DNA from 2 places in the Peribacillus sedimenti genome. Region 1 is predicted to be linked to the other one. Evidence: predicted binding sites of a transcription regulator. Region 1 holds the regulator's gene; the other holds the start of a gene.

Region 1 (10,011 bases):
GGCTTTACTCGCCATATTATTCAGCAATCCAGACATGCAAATAACCTCCTATGTTAACAATAATATATATAATGCTATTCCCCATACTGACCGTCATAAACACTTCTGCAGGTTTTGATGTTACAAATAAACATATTGGAAAGCGACCGAATGAAAAAATGGAAAATGACAGTAAAAGGGACTCCATTTCAGAGTCCATGGTTCATTTTATGCGTGAGGAGATTTTTCCGGGAATACATGGTTATCAAGATATTTATGGTAGAACCACTCACCAGCGCCAATCAAAAGCGAAGAAATCAATGAAGCAATTACAATGTTATCTGTATTCTCTAAGATGATTTCCCCTGTTATCCATAGAGTGAAAAATGAAAGGCCGATATCGGCAATTGTAGCTATTAGATTTCTTCTTGTGTATTCAGAATCCCTGTCTGAATTCCGGAATACAATATTATCCCCGATTGCATAAGCCAGCAAGGTAACTACGGCACTCAGCAACAAACTCTCACTTAGCTCGGCATCAAAGATTCCACTAAAAACGAGACTGACAATGAGTGCAATCATGACAAACTTAATCACAATGGCTTTGATATGGTTCATAGAGGCTCCTCCTTAAAATAGTAATTATTGATTTTTTACCCAGGGACAATCCTTATAATCATTTTTTTCATTTAGTTTTAATTACTAACGTTATGCGGAGGATTGAAAAACTCTTGTATTTCTTTTTTTACTGAGATATGTACGTGGGTATTGGTTACATTATTAATGGAGGTGAAGGTATTGAAAGAAAATAACTTAAATTCAGCGTGCGAAATAAATTCAATGAAGAATAGTGATTTTGCGCCAGAAATGGACGCAATTGCCACATGTGATAATCAGGCCGAAGCAGCGAAAAACCAGGCGGGATCTTCTGGGCAATTGGGTACAGAATTCCCAACAGTAGATAATGAAACAACCAGAAAGCTGGGACACCGGCCAGACACCCATAAATAGGGTGTCTTTTTGCAGTATCAAACAAAGGGCAGGAAGACTAAAAGTATCCATTAGATTATGAAGTACCTCGGGCGTTTAAATCCTGGAAAGAAAAAAAGGATTCTACTGACGTTTTAAACTTCTTTAATAGTTAAATTAAGCTCCCAAGTATATCATCTGATGAAACAGTGCTACAGTCTTTCCATAATAGTCATTAAAATACCCAATATGATTGCTGTTGTTAATGTCCAAATAAAGAATTTCTTGATCATATAATCTCCCCCGAAAGTTATATATAATGGTATGTATGCGGCTTGTAAAAGCGGGTACGTGCTTTATATACAACTTTTTTTAGTATTTTATAATTTTTGGAAGGGTTTTTTTTATTTAAGTAGAACTTTACATATATTTACGTTTTTACTCCCACTAGGAGAGGTGAGCGCCTATAGTCAATATTATACCACTAAAGGTTGAAACTCCATTTGCAGAAGGATTCGTCAATATATTTGCTGTAGTTGGCAAAACAGCTACATTGATTGACACGGGCAATCCTGGAATGTCATCCTTTAATGAACTAAAATCAAAACTGTCCGATAATGGGCTTCACCTTCAAGACTTTGACTCTATTATTTTATCCCATATGCATACTGACCATTCAGGAGGTGTCTCAGAAATACAAAAAGAAGCGGCCCTACCTGTATATGTCCATGAAAAAGCAAAATATGCTATTACGGGCGGTAAAACTGAATTTAATAGAACAAATGAATTCTTTTATTCATTTATGCAGCAATGCGGTGTAAGGCCGGAGGGCCATCAGCCTGCCAGGAAATACAAAGAGGAAATATGGCATGATGTCATTTATGTGAAAGATGGCGATGTTATTCCTATAGCAGGAATAAATTTTGAGGTTCTTTATGTCCCTGGGCATAGCCAAACGGATATTTTGTTATGGAATCCAGAAACCGGCGATACAATTGCAGGTGATCATTTGATAGCCGATTTCTCTGTCAATGCGTTCATTGAACCGCCCCCATACAGGGAGGAAGAACGCCCTAAATCTCTTCTGCAGTATAGAGCATCTCTTGATAGGGTAAAAACACTGCCGTTTGGCACCATTTACCCAGGACATGGAGAGCCATTTACCAATCATGCAGGACTGATCGAGAAGAGATTTTTGGAGCAGGAGAATCGTTGTGTGCAAATTCAAAATGCTCTGGAAACTGGAGAAAAAACAGTTTATGAACTGTGTAAGTTGATATATCCACGTTTACAGGGAAATACGGTGTTTCTTGGCTTGTCTCAAATACAGGGCCATCTGGATTTAATGGAATCCCGCTATCAAGTGGCAGCTTCGTACCAGGGACCAATATGTTATTACAAGCTAATCAAGTAAAATATGAACTTAGAAAGGAGGCAAACAGCCCTTTAGCTTGTTAAATGAATGAATATCCATTCATAATTTCCTGCAATGCTCCTTACAACTGGCAAATCTAACTTGTTTACTGTCAGAATTCTTTTTTAAAAATAAAGGGATAAGGAGAGGAATGTTAGTGAAGTTAAAAGATTTATTGCAAACAAATATAAACAAATTTAAGGAATATCCGTTTTTATATCATAATGAAAGAGCATTCACGAACCTGGAAACATTGAAGTATTCTGACCAATTGGCCAGTGGTCTGCAACGTCTTGGTATCGAAAAAGGAGATCGGGTTATAGTTTGTATGCCAAACTGTCCTGAGGTCATTTTTAGTTATCAGGGAATTACCAGGTCTGGCGCAATCATTGTTCCAGTTATGTTCACACTCCATACAAAAGAGATTCAATATATCATTCAGGATTCCGGGGCAAAAGCCGTAATCACTTCTACGCAGATTGCTCCAAACATTGAAAAGGCACTAGACGAACTAACGCATAAACCAAAGGTCATTATTGTTGGTGAACAAGTCGATGAAAGGGCTTACAACTTTTATGGAATACTGAAAAATAATGAAGATCAGCCGAGTGAAACATCTAGTGATCCCGATGACACAGCCGTTATTTTATATACATCGGGTACAACCGGCCGTCCCAAAGGGGTATTGCTGACTCATAGGAACTTATATTCAAATGCGCTTAATTCAGTGAAACATCATGGAACCGAAAGGGGCACTACCATAGGAGTCCTCCCTCTGGCGCATGTTTTCGGGTTAACAGTTTCCAATATCTGTCTTCTAACCGGAAGTTCCATCATCATATTTTCTAAATTCGATTCCAGGGAAGTACTAGAGGCTATAGAAAAGTATAAAGTGAAGAGTTTTTCCGCTGTGCCTGCAATGATACATGCATTACAAGCTTTTCCGGAATCGGATAAGTATGATACTTCCAGCCTTGAATGGGTAGGTTCAGGATCAGCACCTCTCCCGATAGCTTTATTACATGCTTTCCAAAGTAAATTCAACGTGGAAGTCCTTGAAGGCTATGGCCTTTCGGAAGCAGCTCCTATTGTTACATCCCATCCGAGAAATATTCCTGTTAAACCTGGCTCTGTAGGAATACCTATTCCTGGCGTAAAAATAAAAATAGTGGATGATTGTGGGGAGGATGTCCCTGCTGGTGATATAGGAGAACTGATCGTGTCCGGTGAGAATGTCACTCCTGGATATTATCAGAATGAGGTGGAAACAAACAAGGTATTGAAGAATGGATGGCTGTATACCGGAGACCTGGCAATGATGGATACAGATGGCTATTTATATATTGTAGACCGTAAGAAGGATTTAATTATTCGTGGAGGTTTTAACATTTATCCTCGTGATGTGGAAGAAATCCTTAACCGTCATGATAAGGTGGTCGAAGCTGCTGTTGTCGGTATTCCCGATGAAAGAATGGGTGAAGAAATGGTGGCCTGTGTCGTGGCAAAACCTGGTGCCGATTTAGAAGAAGAGGAACTGATTCAATATTGCCAGCAATTTCTGGCGAAAAACAAAACGCCCCGTAAGGTTATATTTCTTGAAACATTGCCGCGAAACGGGGTAGGGAAAATACTGAAAACCCGACTTCGCCAGCAAGCTGCTGATACTATTACTTTGTCCTGAAAACAGGTTGTAAGCGCGGAGTGATGACCAATAGGGTTTCGGTTATCGGAACCCTATTATATCTGCAATTACATACTGACTGGTTGGTACTGATATTCCAAAAATAAAACAATGGAGTGAAAATCATGTATTTACGACTGACAGAAGAACAGAAAATGGTACAAAAAACAATTAGAAGATTTGTAGAAAAAGAGTTAATGCCGCTTGAAAACGAAGTACTCAGAAATGAAAGGGAAGGAAGGCCCAGCCTTCCCGCAGGAAAGCTGAAAGAACTTCAGCTAAAGGCAAAGGAAGCAGGCTTCTGGGGCATCAACACACCCGAAGAATATGGTGGTGCCAATTTAGGCCAGATGATGATGGCGATCGTGTGGATGGAGGTTTCAAAAACCTTTGTTCCGTTTGCATTTGGTGGGTCAGCAGATAACATTCTTTACTATGCGAACGAGGCACAAAGGGAGAAATACTTAATTCCAACTATTCAAGGAGAGAAGAAATCATGTTTTGCGATGACTGAGCCAGGTGCTGGGTCAGACACAAGGAATATTAAAATGACGGCTGTGAAAGACGGTAATGAATGGGTGTTGAATGGTGAAAAAACCTTCATTACCGGGGGGAATGAAGCTGACTTTGTCATGGTTGTTGCCATTACCGATAAAGAAAAACACCAGGCAACAGGCGGAAGGGATGGCGTGACATGCTTCATTGTTGACCGTGATATGGGCTGGAAATCAGAATATATACACACAATGGGTGAATGGGGACCTGCGGGGCTAGTCTTTGATAATGTGCGTGTTCCAGAAGAAAATATCCTTGGGGAAGTAAATGGCGGGTATAAGCTAGGTCTTGAGTGGATTGGTTTTGCAAGATGGATTGTAGGGGCAAGGGCGGTTGGTGCAGCGGAAAGACTGCTGCAAATGGCTATTGATTATTCCAAGGAGAGGGTCACCTTCGGAAAGCCGATTGCAGAACGCCAGGCGATTCAGTGGCAAATAGCGGATTCAGCAGTAGAAATTGAGGCAGCGAGATGGCTTGTACTTAACGCAGCATTTACGTTAGATCAGGGAGAGGACAATAGGCATCTGGCATCCATAGCTAAATTATACGGCTCCAATATGGGCAATCGAGTGGTGGACCGGGTCCTCCAGATCCATGGGGGTATGGGCTATACCCGTGAGCTTCCAATCGAACGCTGGTACCGGGAAGCAAGGCTGTGGAGAATCTATGATGGAACGGATGAAATACAGCGTATGATTATCGCACGCGACCTGTTGAAAGGCCATGTCAAGGTCGGTCAATTTATATAAATCATAACAAATTAATCTCAACGAACTTAGGAGGATCAAACAATGGCTGGAAGATTTGAAGGCAAGGTGGCATTTGTAACAGGGGGTAGCAGAGGAATTGGAAAAGCAATCGTCCAAATGTTTGCAGAAGAAGGAGCAAAAGTAGCGTTTATAGACTTAAATGAAGAAGCATTGAGCGGGACAACCAATGAATTGAGAGACATAGGATATGAAATATATTCCAAGGTTGCGAATGTTTCAGATACAGAGCAGGTTGAAACTGCAGTTAAGGAAGTTTATGAAACTTTTGGGTCAGTGGACATCCTTGTAAATAATGCAGGAGTAATACGTGACAATCTCTTGTTTAAAATGACTGACAACGATTGGCAGACAGTAATGGATGTTCATCTAAAGGGCTCATTCAATGCAGCGAGAGCTGTACAAAAATATATGGTAGAAAACAACTATGGCAGAATTATCAGCATTTCCTCCACTTCGGCTTTAGGCAACAGAGGACAGGCCAATTATGCAACAGCAAAGGCGGGACTTCAAGGGTTTACAAAGACACTTGCAATAGAACTTGGAAAATATGGAATCACTGCAAATTCAGTTGCACCGGGATTTATTGAAACAGAAATGACAAAGGAAACGGCAAGTCGGATTGGAATATCCTTTGACGATCTCATTCATGCGAGCGTTAGTCAAATCCCGGTAGGACGAAGCGGGAAACCAGAGGATATTGCCAATGCAGTAGCATTCTTTGCCGATGAAAAGTCTTCATTTGTCAATGGACAGGTTATATACGTAGCAGGAGGCCCAAAAAACTAAAAGTAAGCGGGGTGTTTCATTTGTTCAGAGAACACATTGGAAAAAAATCCAAAAAAGTTAAGAATACAGTGGAAAGAGGAGCGGTAAAAAAATTTGCGGAATCCATTGGAGATCTCCATCCTATCTATTTTGATGAAGAGACAGGCAGGAACTCTAGATACAAGCAAAATATTGCTCCTACAACCTTTTCAAGAGTTTTCGATTACGGGACTATAGAAGGTTTATCGCTTCCAAACAAGGGACTAATTCATGGTGAACAAACGTATCACTTTGAAAGGCCGCTTTTGGTAGGTGAAGAAATTTACTGTTATACACAAGTAACAGATTACTTTGAAAAGAGCGGTACACAAGGTGATATGGGATTCCTTATTTTAGAGAGCTTTGGTGAAGACCTTTCAGGAAAAGTGATTTTTTCCACCAAATCAACAGTTATTATTACAGAAGCTGTGAGAAAGGTGCTGATTGGCATATGACACTTGCCGAAATACAAATTGGGGATGCTCTTGATGAAATTGAACTAGCCCCTGTTTCAAGGATTGATTTAATCAAATATGCTGGAGCTTCAGGAGATTATAATCCGATTCACACGATAGACGAGGAAGCAAGGAGGGCTGGATTGCCAGGTATCATTGCCCATGGTATGTGGACAATGGGAAATCTAGCCAAGCTTTTTACACCCTTTTATGAAGAAGGGTATATCCAGGAATATCGGATCAGATTTAAAGGAATGGTATTTTTAAATGATGTCATTACAATAAAGGCCGTGTTAAGAAATAAGGATAATGACAAATTACATTTTACAGCAGCCGCTTGTAACCAAGACGGTAAGGAAGTCATCAAGGGTGAGGTAATTTTCACTTCATATTCAAATTAAGACCGTTGACACCCTGTACATATGTACAGGGTATTCAAAATTTATGCTGGAATTGTAAGATGCAAAAACTAGCTATATTGATTTTTTGTACACTCATACGGATGTACCATAACAAAAGTAAGAAGTTTTGATTAATATTACCCATCGACAAAAATCGACAAAATAAGTTAAGCTTTTTCATAGAAAGCAATCTTATTGCTTTGGTTGCTTTCTTTTTACTCATTTGGTGACCGGTTGCCCCTGGAAAAGGCACCGGTCTTTTTTTTGGATTCGATTGTAAGTTAGGTATGACTAAGCGCAGATCACCCATGAAATTGATATCTATTTAAATCGAAGGAGCCATCATTTCTAACAGGATGATTAGAGTATAAAAGAATCGGAATATAAGTTCAGACTTAAAATTATAAAGGTGAGTGCAGGAGAAAGAGAAGTATGGGAACAAATTACGTATAAGTTGAATTCTGCTGCTGCCAATGAACAGTTAAGATTGAAAATAGTTCCACCTTTTGTAATTTCCTTAAATAACAATACCTTAGATTAAAAATGAAATGTCAGCAGATAATATGATAACAGTTAACGACAAGGAGGTTATTATGTCAAAACAACAGGAAAAGCCGCATGAGAGACAAACCGAGAAAAATCAAAGAAAATCAGCGGTTCCAGGAGTCGAAAACATGCCGACATCAGAAACTAACCGTGGTGAAGAATGGAAAGGCAGTGCTTCAGAACGGATTTAACAATAGGCAGGACTTCCGATTGCACCGCTCACATGCATGTGAACATCAGCTGCATATTTTATAGGATCGATGTGTAATCAGAAGAACACTTCTTTGTCTGTAAAATGAATTAGTAAATAATAAGCATTTTGTTTATATGGGTTGACGAATGGCTAGCACCTTTGCAAGTGCCAACTTGCTGTTATATGCATTTTAATTCTATGTAAAAGAGCACAGCCTGCCACATTAAATGTGGCAGGCTGTGCTCTTTGTTATAACGTCCCAGAAAGGATTCGAACCTCCGACCTACAGTTTAGGAAACTGTTGCTCTATCCTGCTGAGCTACTGGGACATGTATGACTCGATAAAATAAATCATCAAACTGAAGACAATAGTAATTGTATAATTTTAATTTGTCCAAGTCAACCCTTTTAATAATTTTTTTCGAATAATATTTAATCCTTTTTATAGAAGATAACAGGCATGGGAGAAAAATAAATGGCGGATCCTTGAAGGGAAGGAGAACGCAGATGTCCCATAGAAATCGATATCCGAGTAAATAGGCAGCTGCGTAACATAGTAAAAACAACTCTTTATGCCAGTTACGTAATTGCATACAGTCTGTTGTTGGCACTTAACCCATTACATTTCGAATTCTTCATCTAAGATTCTTATTCCAGCAGCATTTATTCTCCTTCATATTCTTTAAAACGTGGATTGTAAAATATAGTATCCCAAGATTTGTTAAATGTCCTTCAGCTATGACCGGTTCAAAAAGTATTTCCTGATTTCAATAATATAAGTACGAGCATCATTATAGGCAAACAGATATTGTATAGCCAGAAATTCATTTTGACGAGAACATGATCAGCAGCGGCAAGAAGGAATAAGAAATAAACCCAATAAGGGCAAAGTGAAGCCCAACCCAATAAGTTAATGTGTGCATAGGCGGCAGCATACTGAAATTTATGGAAGTTTGACATATACATGCCCAATGCATTTCCAATCACGAGTAGATAACAGCGATTTTTATCAGATTGATGCCGACCTTTACAGCTTTTCTAGTGGATTATATGAATCTATTATCTTCTGTAAAACAAGATCAAACAAAAAAAGCGCTTGTTTGCGCTTTTAATGAATTTGTCTATATAATCCTATAACTTTACCTAGAATCGTTACATTTCGCAATATAATGGGATCCATTGTTGAATTTTCTGGCTGCAGCCGAATATAATCCTTGTCCTTGAAGAAACGTTTAACAGTTGCTTCATCATCTTCCGTCATAGCAACGACAATATCCCCGTTATTTGCGGTGCTTTGCTGTTTCACAATTACATAGTCTCCGTCCAATATACCAGCCTCAATCATACTTTCTCCCATAATTTCAAGCATAAATACCTGTTCATCGTGAGCAGCCATGTTTTCAGGCAGCGGAAAGTATTCTTCAACGTTCTCGATAGCGGTAATTGGCAATCCGGCTGTTACCTTACCTAACAATGGTACGTTGATAACATTATTTTGCGGGATAGGAGGGGTGTCGTTCATATCCAATACTTCTATTGCTCTCGGCTTTGTGGCATCTCGCCTGATTAATCCCATAGTTTCCAGTCGTGAAAGATGCCCATGTACAGTGGAACTAGATGCCAGGCCAACTGCTTCTCCTATTTCCCTGACAGATGGGGGATAGCCTTTTTTGCGTACTTCCTCTTTTATATATCCCAATATATCCTGCTGACGCTTTGACAGTTTCGTCATGTTTTCAAGCACCTCTTTTAAATTCCTTTTTTTTCATTATATCATCCAAGCATATAATATACAAACATAAGTTCGAATATTGTGTTGACACGAAACAAACGTTCGGATTATACTGTGTATATGAATCGAACAAACATTCTGGGGTAAAAGGGGATGCGAGAAATGAAAAATTTCTATAAAAAAAATACGTATACTATAATGTTATTATCCGTCGTCTTTTTATTGACTTTGCTTTTTTCGTTAGACACAAATAAAAAAGAAAGTGATCAATACATAACCGTTAAAGTTACATCAGGTGATACACTTTGGAATTTAGCAGAACAATACCAGCAGCAAGATGCATCAAAGAAAGGATTCATTGATTGGGTAGCGAGGCATAATGATCTGGATCCTGAAGACCTGCAGCCAGGCACAGAAATCGTTATTCCGGTAAAAAAGAATCAGGATGTCACCAATCTTGCAAGTGAACAGTAAAGGATTGACGACAATGAAGGCTATTATATATTGCCGGG
Region 2 (10,011 bases), 2.4 Mb from region 1:
AACAGTACACTTCACAAACTTCGGGAGCAGGGCATTAAGATTAGCATCGATGATTTTGGAACTGGATACAGCTCCTTAAGTTATCTGGATAAGTTAAATGTGGATATTTTAAAAATCGATCAATCCTTCATCCGCAATATCCAGCAGAAAAAGGAAGTAATATCGGCCATCATATCGTTGGCAAAAAGCTTAAATCTCAGGGTGATCGCTGAAGGGGTGGAAACCCTCAACCAGGTAGAGTTATTAAGATACCTAGGATGTGAGGAAGTACAGGGTTACTATTATTCTCCGCCGGTGCCCATCGAGGAATTCGAGCGGCAGCTGGAACATAAATATAGATTTCAAAATGCATGAAGAGTATTTAGTAAGCCTACACGATTTTTTAGCTATATTGTAAAGACAGTTTACTTTTCAGATATGGACTTGGATTAATGTAGACCAAATCTTGAATAATAGAGGCCGTTTTTGGAAGATTACACTATGATATTTTTAGTAAAAGGTAAAAGGGACTGAGCACCGTTAATGTCTATTAAAATGCGTACTTATTTTTCTATCTTATGTGCAGTTCTGGTTATATTGCTTACTGCTGTACTGACTGTAAGCATTGGCCGGAAATCGAGCGAGACACTTGAAGCTGAAATTGGAAACTCCCTTGCCGCTACAGCCTATCAGATGGCGGACAAGCTTGATCACTATATGTGGTCACGATCAGCAGAAATCAAGGTGCTTAGCAGCCTGGAAACGTTTAGACAGGGCGAGACGGAGAGTATTCAGGCTTTGCTGAATCAACTGAAAAGAGATGTACCATCCTTCTCCTGGGTAGGTTTTACAGATTCACAGGGAACTGTTCAAGCCGCTACACACGGGATACTGGTTGGCAAGAGCATTGCAAATCGTCCCGTATATAAGAATGCCCTGGAAAAAACTTTTGCCGGTGATGTCCATGATGCTGTTTTATTGGCAAAGCTTCTTCCCAATCCCGGCGGAGAACCCCTTCAGTTTGTTGATATCAGCACACCGGTTAAGACCGGGGACGGAAGATTTGTAGGTGTATTAGCAGCCCATTTGAGCTGGGAATGGTCGAAAACAATAGAAAATGCATTACGTGCATCCCTGCAAAGAAGCAAAAAAGATGTAGATATTCTCATTGTGAGCTCTATGAACAATACGGTGCTCCTTGGCCCAAAATCAGTTGTGGGTAAGCCGCTCAACCTGGATAGCCTCGACAAAGCAATGGACAAGAAAAACAACTGGACAGTTGAAAAATGGCCAGATGGGAAATCTTATTTAACAGGATATGCATTTGGTGATGGGTATGAAAACTATCCCGGACTTGGGTGGTCAGTGCTTGTACGGCAGGATGCCTCGACAGCTTACTTGTCAGTAAAGGAACTTCAACAATTTATCGTTTGGCTTGGAGCAATTTCTGCTATAGTGTTTGCTATAATAGGATGGTTTGTGGCCGATAAGATTGTTAGCCCATTAAACAAAATATCATCAGCTGCAAATGAAGCACGATGCGGAGGAAAAGTAAAGATTCCCGGGTACAAAGGAATCAAAGAAATAGAGATTCTATCGGATTCTCTAAAGGAACTGCTTGATAATCTGCAGAAAACCGAGTCCCGGCTCGGCCGTATGGAGGATTTAGCCCATCAGGACAAACTAACTGGCATGGCAAACCGGCTGGCATTGGATGAGTTATTAAAAAGCATTCAAAAAAATAAAGATAAGCAACTGCAGCCATACATTTTTCTTTATTTGGACCTGGATGGATTTAAAACGGTGAATGATAGATTTGGACACCATTCAGGAGATCTGATACTGCAGGAAACAGCTGCCCGTTTCGCCTCTAAAATGTTTGCCGGCACATTTATTGCGCGGTTGGGCGGAGATGAATTCCTGGTTGTAATCCCTGCAGCAGACAAGGACTATTACACCAAAGGAGAGTTCGTTGCTAACGAAATCATTAAAGCCATTAATTGGCCATTTAGGATTGAAAATAAACAGGTGAAAATCGGCTGCAGCATTGGCGGAGCGATATGGCCTCTAGACCATGAGGACCCCCAAATGGTGATTCAGCTTGCCGACCATGCCTTATATGAATCCAAGAAAAATGGCAAAAATCAAATAACGTTTATACAAAGCAATCGCATTATTGAGAATATATAGTCGCATTTTTTAATCAAGGAAAAACCGTTCGGACTATCGAACGGTTTTTTGTATGCTTGGGGTAAAACGTATTGTTTCAGTATCTGCCATATCCGCCTCCGGTACTGCCATATCCACCGCCGTAAAGGTCAGGAGTACCGTATCCAGTGGTTCCGCCGTATCCGCCAGGGCTTCCACTGTATCCAGCAGGACTGCCGTATCCGCCAGGGCTTCCACTGTATCCAGCGGGACTGCCGTATCCAGCGGGACTGGCACCATAGCCATCGTAGCCGCCATATCCGTCATGGCCGCCATAGCCGCCATGGCTACCGTATCCACCGGGCAAGCCATATCCTCCGTATCCTCCACCATAGCCATAATAAGGATATGGACGAGGGCGAGGGCGAGGGTAGGAGTACGGATAATACGGCGGCCTTGGCCTTGGATAATAGTAAGGGCTGAAGTAGCCTTGCTGTCTATCGTCAAAATAGTCATTATGAGTAAGGTCATTCTCTAAAGGAATTTGTTGAAACAGTTGATTTTCCAAATAATCGGCCTCCTCTTTTCTTACAAGATACCGTATGATTCGGACATGCATAAAGAGTAGGTCCATTTCAAAAGAAATGAAGAAGCATGGATTATAAAAAGAGCGGAGAAATTCGTATGACAGGGAACGGCAGGAAACGGAAGCGGCTTCTAGAATTATTTTATATGGCTGACCAAGGAGGATATGCAATGGCAAAGAACGAGATGATTGAAACCCATGAGGATTTATTGAAGATGTTAGACCAACTATTACAGGAGCAGCGGCGGTTTGATTGGGATTCTTTTTATCAGGATCGAGAAAGGAAAGTACCTTTCTTCATAAATTCGCCGGATGAAAATCTAGTTACATATTTTAAAAAAGGCTTATTTAACCCGGGACAAGTTCTGGAACTGGGCTGCGGACCTGGACGAAATGCAATATACTTTGCTGAGCAAGGATGCACGGTAGACGCAGTCGATATATCCCGGGAAGCGATAGAATGGGCAAAGGATCGAGCCCTGGAAAGCGGCATAGAAGTCTGCTTTATACAGGAAAATATTTTTAGTTTGTCTATTAAAGAAAGCAACTATGACATTATCTATGATTCAGGATGTTTTCATCATATTCCGCCGCATAGGCGAATGAGCTATTTGGAGCTGCTGCGGAAGGCGCTCAAGCCAGGCGGTATGTTTGCACTGACATGTTTTGTAGAGGGTGGTGAATTGGGAGGATCAGCTATCTCCGATTATGAAGTATACCGTCTTCGAAGCCTGCAGGGAGGATTAGGTTTTACCGAGGAAAAGTTAACAAGAATATTTAAAGAGTTTGAGGTGTTGGAGCTTAGAAAAATGGAGGAACATGATCCTGATACAGAGTTTGGATCGTCCAGTCTCTGGGCCGCGCTGTTTAGAAAGAAGTAATTTATAGCGAAGCAGCTGCTCCCCTTGGAATCATTTATGGCACGTCCTTTGCAGAAAAGTTTGGATTACCCGGATTGTTTTTGTCCATCGGGATGCTGATTTGCTTCACTGCCGGAATGGGCATTACCGTAATGTATGTTCTTTTGAGGTATAAGGGTTCTGGCCACACATACGAATGACCATAATGGTTTCCATTCAAACACCTGGAAGGTGGCTTGATATGGATGCAAATACAGTTCAAGAATTTTAAAGCAAAAATCTGCTCGTTTGTAAAAATCTATGCTATAGTTAGATTTAAAGAATTTTCAGATTTTTGAATGTGCGGAAAAGAGGAGACCAGAATGCTTCGCGTTATAAGATGGTGTATGTTTTTCACTGGATTGGTTTTACTTGGCCTGGGAAATGCGATGGCTGTAAAGGTCCAATTTCTTGGACTGAATTCATGGGATGTTCTAAATGTTGCGTTATTCAACAGATTAGGGCTGACAATCGGGACCTGGGGTGTGCTATGCGGAATCTTCTTGATTTTTATCTCCCTGATAATAGACAGGAAGTATATTAATTTCGGAACAATCCTTAATGCGATGCTTGTCGGTCCGATTATGGACTTTTTTCTTTGGACGGATATACTTCCCGATGCGACACACAGCTGGGTAGATTTTTTGATCATCGGGGCCAGTATTGTCCTTGCCGGTATAGGGGGAGGTATGTACGTTGCATCAGGAATGGGGGCAGGTCCAAGAGATGGCTTTATGCTCACTGTTTCTGATTTAACGGGGGTATCGGTGAGCAATGCCCGGATTATTGTTGAGAGCATTATAGTGATAATTGGCTTTTTACTGGGCGGTCCCGTTTTTATCTTTACGTTCATTTATACCTTTATCCAGAGTCCCATTTTCCAGAGGTCATTTCACTACTTTAAAGGTTTTGTAGAAAGATTTCCTATTAAAACTGCCTCGTCCCGAGCTGCCGTTGGCAGGGAATGCTAGGGATGAAATCCTAATTAAAATTTTTGGACACAAAAACTCGGCTGCATTGAATGCAGCCGAGTTCTTTTGGATAGATAAGAATATACTTTTTTCACTAAATTTCTAACTCCAGCACTTTTATAATTATAAGCTGAAGAATTTTTCCAAACCGTTAAATATGCCAAGAGCGGCTCTTTTTTGATATTCGCTGGTTTCAACAATCTTTTCTTCGTTTGGATTCGATAAAAACCCAAGCTCAATCAATATTGCAGCTTGTTTGTTCTCGCGGATTACCTGGAAATTTCCTTGCTTTACACCTCGATTAAGCAATTTGGCCTGCTTGATGACTTCCTCCTGGATACATTGTGCAAGCTGCTTTTCGTTAGTGTTGCTAGCGTAGTAGAACGTATCGATTCCGCTTACCGATTTATCTCCATTTGCATTGAAATGAATGGAGATGAAGGCATCGGCCTTATACTGATTTGAAACATTTACCCTTTCAGTCAGTGTAGGGTAGGTATCGTTTGAGCGGGTCATGATTACAGTAGCACCCTTTGATTTCAGAAGTGCCTGCAGTTCCAATGCTACCTTTAAATTTAACGCTTTTTCTGTGTTGTTAATGCCGCTGGTGCCTGGGTCCTTTCCTCCATGCCCGGCATCCACGACAATCACTTTCCCCTTAAGGCCTTTCTCCTTTGTGCCGGTTAGCCATGCGGCAACCCATCCGGTTTTGCCGGAAGCCGTAACCACTTGGACCCAACCATCCTTTTCGCCGATTTTCGTAACGGCTGAGCCCTTTTTCTCCAATGTAATAACATTGTAGGATGTGCCAGGGCCAGTGCGTATATTGCTGTCATCTCTTAAATATACTGTCTCACTTGGAGCCGGTGTTAATTCTGTATCTTCCGGTGTGTTATTACCCGGGTTTTCGGTTACAGGCTCATCTGTCTTTGGAGGGGCAGGGACCGGTGCAGCAACAGGTTGTTGGGACGACAGATATGAAAGGGATGCCCATCCGCTTTTTCCGGTGGAAGTTGTAACTTTCCCCCATGACCCGTCTTTCTGGTAAAGGGTTACTGAATCGCCCTTTTTCAAAATTGTTACAATACCAGCAGACGTGCTGGGCTTGGAACGGATATTCAGCTTCGACGCCGTAATGAAATTTTTTACAGTCTTTACTGCTGGTGCTGGTGCTGGTTTGACAGTTGGAGCTGAAGCAACGGCTGGCGCCTTTGTCGTTAGGAACTTAAGTGAAGCCCAGCCAGTCTTTCCTTCTGCTGTTTTTACCCGGCCCCAATCTCCTTTTTTCTCATAAAGAGTTAAAGCGGTGCCTTTTTTTACACTTGTGGTCACTTTGCCGCTTGTGTTCGGCTGTGTCCTTATATTTAATTCATTGCCGGTGACATAGTATTTGGATCCTGTTACGGCCGTTTTTGCAGATGAAGTGGCCGCTGCTGTTTTCTTGTCAGATATGTAGGAGTTTAAAACCCATCCTGTCAGCTTCTTTGATGATAGATATACTTTGAGCCACGAACCTTTTTGAGATTGGATGGTAACCTGTGTATCTTTTGTAAGCAGTGCCAGGGATTTGCTGCTGGTCGAATAGCTTTGGCGCAGATTCAATTGTGATGTGTTGACATAACCAATTTTGACTGCGGTACCAGCTGACGGTTTACTTAAATATTTAGACATTACCCATCCGGTTTTGCTGCCAACATTGACTTTGGTCCACCCACCCAGATCCTGAAGGCCGGAAATGCTCTGGCCCTTAGCAAAGGTGCCGATGATTTTGGCTGTTGTGTTTGGGTTTTCCCGGACATTTAGAGCAGAAGCGTTTACTTTGAACTGGACTGCTGCAAATGCTTGATTAGTAGAATTGGTGACTGAGAACACTGATAGAAACAGCATCATGGATGCTATCAGTATCCCGATTCTACTTTTCATGTTGATCGCCGCCTTTCTATAATTGTATATATTTACAAATAAATACACCTACCATAACTATAACTTAAATACTGACAAAGTCATTAAAAAAACTGAATATTTCGTAAAAAAAATGTCTAATGAAAAGGACATATGACATGTCAATATTTATATGTTACTCATCGGTTTTTATTGAGAATTCTTAAGTGCCAAAAGGTATTTAGTAAAATAAGACTATATAAAAATCGATTCATGTGTTTCTTTTTGCCTATTTTAAGCCGATTCCTCAAAACAAGACTTTGTACTACCATTCTAGAGAATGAATATATCGCAGGTTTATATAGGGGAGGAATGGTCTGTGGATAATCGTGACTCTTTCAAAGACAGGAAATCGGAGATTGACCAAGATGATACACTCGCCAATCGCCAGGGCCATTCTGTCAGAAATAACGAGAATATAAGGACGGTAGGAAATAGAGGGTCAGCAATCCTTGAAAACTACAATTTTTTGGAAAAGATCAGCCACTTTGACAGAGAGCGGATTCCTGAACGCGTAGTCCATGGCCGGGGGCAGGGGCATATGGATACTTAGAAGCCTATGGAACTGTGGGTGATGTACCGGTTCTGCATACACTCGGGCTAAACTATTCCAGGAAAAAGGGAAAAGGACGCCTGTGTTTGTGCATTTTTCCGCAGTGACCCATGGTATACATTCCCCAGAGAACCTGCGGGAGCTGCGCAGATTTGCAGTCAAGTTTTATACGGAAGATGGACACTGGGATATAGAAGGAAACAATCTGAAAGTTCAAAGTTTCCTTTATCCGTGATGCCGTGAAATTTCCTGATTTGATTCATATCTTTAAGCTTAATCCGGTGACAAATCTTCAGGATGCTCAAAGGATCTTCGATTTTATCGCCTCCACACCTGAAGCTATGCATATGATTACATCCCTGTTTTCCCCATAGGGCATTCCAGCCAATTACCGCCAAATGCAGGGATCCGGTGTGAATACTTACAGATGGATTAATGAAGAAGGCAAGGCTGTGCTGATAAAATATCATTGGGAGCCTAAGCAGGGAATTAAAAATTTAACCCAGGAAAGTGCAGAACAAATCCAGGACAAATACTTCAACCATGCCACTCAGGATTTATATGGGGCGATCGAACGGGGAAATTATCCTGAATGGGAGCTTCTTGTCCAAATTATGAGAACACCCGCAACTGGATTTCGATCCCTTAGATGATACCAAGCTTTGGCCTGATGATAAATTCCCATGGATGCCAGTCGGAAGAATGGTACTGGACCGCCATCCTGAGGACTATTTTAACGAAGCAGAACAGGCTGCATTCGGGACAGGCATTCTTATCGACGGAATGGACATTCCGGATGGTAACTATGAGCCGTCTCCAATCGGCGGACTAAAAGACTGAGATGAGCGGCAAGCCGCATACACCTACAGTGAAAGCAATTTAGTGCGAGAATCTATAGAACGCGAAAATAATTTCGGGCAGGCCGGTGAAACCTATCGCAAGTTTGAACAATGGGAAAAGGATGAGCTGATCACGAACCTTGTAAATACGCTTACTCCGTGTGGTAAAACGAAGATGTTCCAGATGTTTAAGCAATGTGATGCGGAATAGGGAAGAAGAGTGGAGGAAGGATTAAAGAACGCGGAATCCACTTCAAACAGGGAGCCGATCGTTGCCAAAAATGCGGCTTCAGCACCGCAAGAAGCAGAGGAGAAAGGGAGCTCAGCAGATCCATATTGAATAAAACATAATCGGGTATTCCAACTGGAGTACCCGGTTTGTCACGTAACGGTGCATCGCTAAAACGTAGGTCTAATTTACCAGATCCCCTTATTGGCAATTTTGTTACAAATGCTATAAAATAAATTTATTGTGTCAGCAATAATATGGGATTTGAGGATTTTCTGCCTAAAGGAGATGGAACGATGATTAAGGTATTATCAGCACTGTTTTTTCCCGGCTTACTGGTAATGCTGTTTTCCCGTGTCACTTATAATCATGTGGTCGGACTTGTGCTGACAGTTGCATTAATCACTGCGTCCTCTTATAAAGGCTATACACATGCATGGTGGTTAATCATGATAGATGCCTTTTCCCTGACAGCGGGCTTCTGGCTGTCGTCCAAAATGAGAAAAGCTACAAGAAGTGCCTGATGGGTGCTTTTTTTATTGGCGGGGATCTTTATTGATGAGAGCGGACCTTGCTATGGGCAATCCTGAAACGGTTTTGTCGAAAATTATGTCGAATGAATGTTCGCTTTTTTCTGGTTAACAAAATGCTCTTTGTGCTAAACTGTGAATATAACTAAACATACATTTATGGATATATTGTAACTTTTCAAGAAGGCAGACGCCTTCTTATTTAAATAGAGGGAATAAAAACAGTAGAGATAGGAGGACTGACTAGTGAAGAATACGTTTGAACTAGTATCAAAATACTCGCCGCAGGGTGACCAGCCGGCAGCGATCAAAGAGCTCGTCGCTGGCATTAACAGCGGGAAAAAACATCAAACACTGCTCGGTGCAACTGGGACGGGAAAGACGTTCACTGTTTCCAATTTGATCAAGGAAGTGAATAAGCCCACGCTTGTTATCGCGCATAACAAGACACTTGCAGGGCAGTTATACAGCGAATTTAAAGATTTCTTCCCAAACAATGCCGTTGAGTATTTCGTCAGTTATTATGATTACTTCCAGCCGGAGGCATATGTTCCGTCAACAGACACATTTATTGAAAAAGACTCAAGCATAAATGACGAGATCGATAAACTTCGCCATTCAGCTACATCATCATTATTCGAGCGTAAGGATGTCATCATTATCGCCAGTGTATCCTGCATTTACGGTTTGGGTTCGCCTGAAGAATACCGGGAAATGGTTGTATCCCTCCGAACTGGCATGGAGCTTGAGCGCAATGCTTTACTGCATAGATTGGTGGATATCCAATATGAGAGAAATGATATTGATTTCCAGCGCGGTACATTCCGCGTACGCGGTGATGTAGTGGAAATCTTCCCGGCCTCCCGGGATGAGCACTGTGTCCGGGTAGAATTCTTCGGGGATGAAATTGACCGGATTCGCGAAGTGGATGCGCTCACCGGAGAGATTATCGGAGAACGTGACCATATAGCGATCTTCCCTGCTTCCCACTTCGTAACCAGGGAAGAAAAGATGAGGGTTGCCATAAATAATATCGAGAAAGAGCTTGAAGAACGATTAACGGAGCTGCGTGATAACGGGAAGCTGCTGGAAGCGCAGCGATTAGAACAGCGTACAAGATATGACCTTGAGATGATGCGTGAAATGGGCTTTTGTTCAGGCATCGAGAACTATTCCCGCCATCTGACGCTGAGGGCACCCGGATCCACGCCATATACTTTGCTTGATTACTTCCCGGAGGATTTCCTTATCGTTGTCGATGAGTCGCATGTCACCCTGCCGCAAATACGCGGCATGTTCAATGGTGACCAGGCGCGCAAGCAGGTGCTGGTAGATC

The links. The regulator LexA, encoded in region 1, represses DNA repair genes until DNA is damaged. The targets are predictions, from matches to a motif close to CGAACATATGTTCG.
Region 2: uvrB (excinuclease ABC subunit UvrB) is a predicted target of LexA. The motif match lies at 8,759-8,772, and genes of this name have one in related genera.

Annotation. Positions count from the first base shown of each region.
Region 1 is NZ_CP143547.1:2,170,913-2,180,923, forward strand. It holds gene V1500_RS10635 (hypothetical protein) at 1-36, opposite strand, end outside; gene V1500_RS10640 (DUF2512 family protein) at 208-597, opposite strand; gene V1500_RS10645 (hypothetical protein) at 778-990, shown strand; gene V1500_RS10650 (MBL fold metallo-hydrolase) at 1,502-2,362, shown strand; gene V1500_RS10655 (class I adenylate-forming enzyme family protein) at 2,520-4,043, shown strand; gene V1500_RS10660 (acyl-CoA dehydrogenase family protein) at 4,169-5,347, shown strand; gene fabG (3-oxoacyl-ACP reductase FabG) at 5,390-6,154, shown strand; gene V1500_RS10670 (MaoC family dehydratase N-terminal domain-containing protein) at 6,175-6,627, shown strand; gene V1500_RS10675 (MaoC/PaaZ C-terminal domain-containing protein) at 6,624-7,028, shown strand; gene V1500_RS10680 (hypothetical protein) at 7,622-7,765, shown strand; tRNA gene V1500_RS10685 (tRNA-Arg) at 8,023-8,096, opposite strand; gene lexA (transcriptional repressor LexA) at 8,876-9,499, opposite strand; gene V1500_RS10695 (LysM peptidoglycan-binding domain-containing protein) at 9,662-9,973, shown strand; gene V1500_RS10700 (recombinase family protein) at 9,987-10,011, shown strand, end outside.
Region 2 is NZ_CP143547.1:4,523,233-4,533,243, reverse strand. It holds gene V1500_RS22295 (EAL domain-containing protein) at 1-354, shown strand, start outside; gene V1500_RS22290 (diguanylate cyclase domain-containing protein) at 523-2,169, shown strand; gene V1500_RS22285 (hypothetical protein) at 2,246-2,695, opposite strand; gene V1500_RS22280 (class I SAM-dependent methyltransferase) at 2,884-3,594, shown strand; gene V1500_RS22275 (YczE/YyaS/YitT family protein) at 3,936-4,583, shown strand; gene V1500_RS22270 (SH3 domain-containing protein) at 4,707-6,506, opposite strand; partial or broken gene V1500_RS22265 (catalase) at 6,805-8,256, shown strand; gene V1500_RS22260 (CsbA family protein) at 8,442-8,669, shown strand; gene uvrB (excinuclease ABC subunit UvrB) at 8,922-10,011, shown strand, end outside.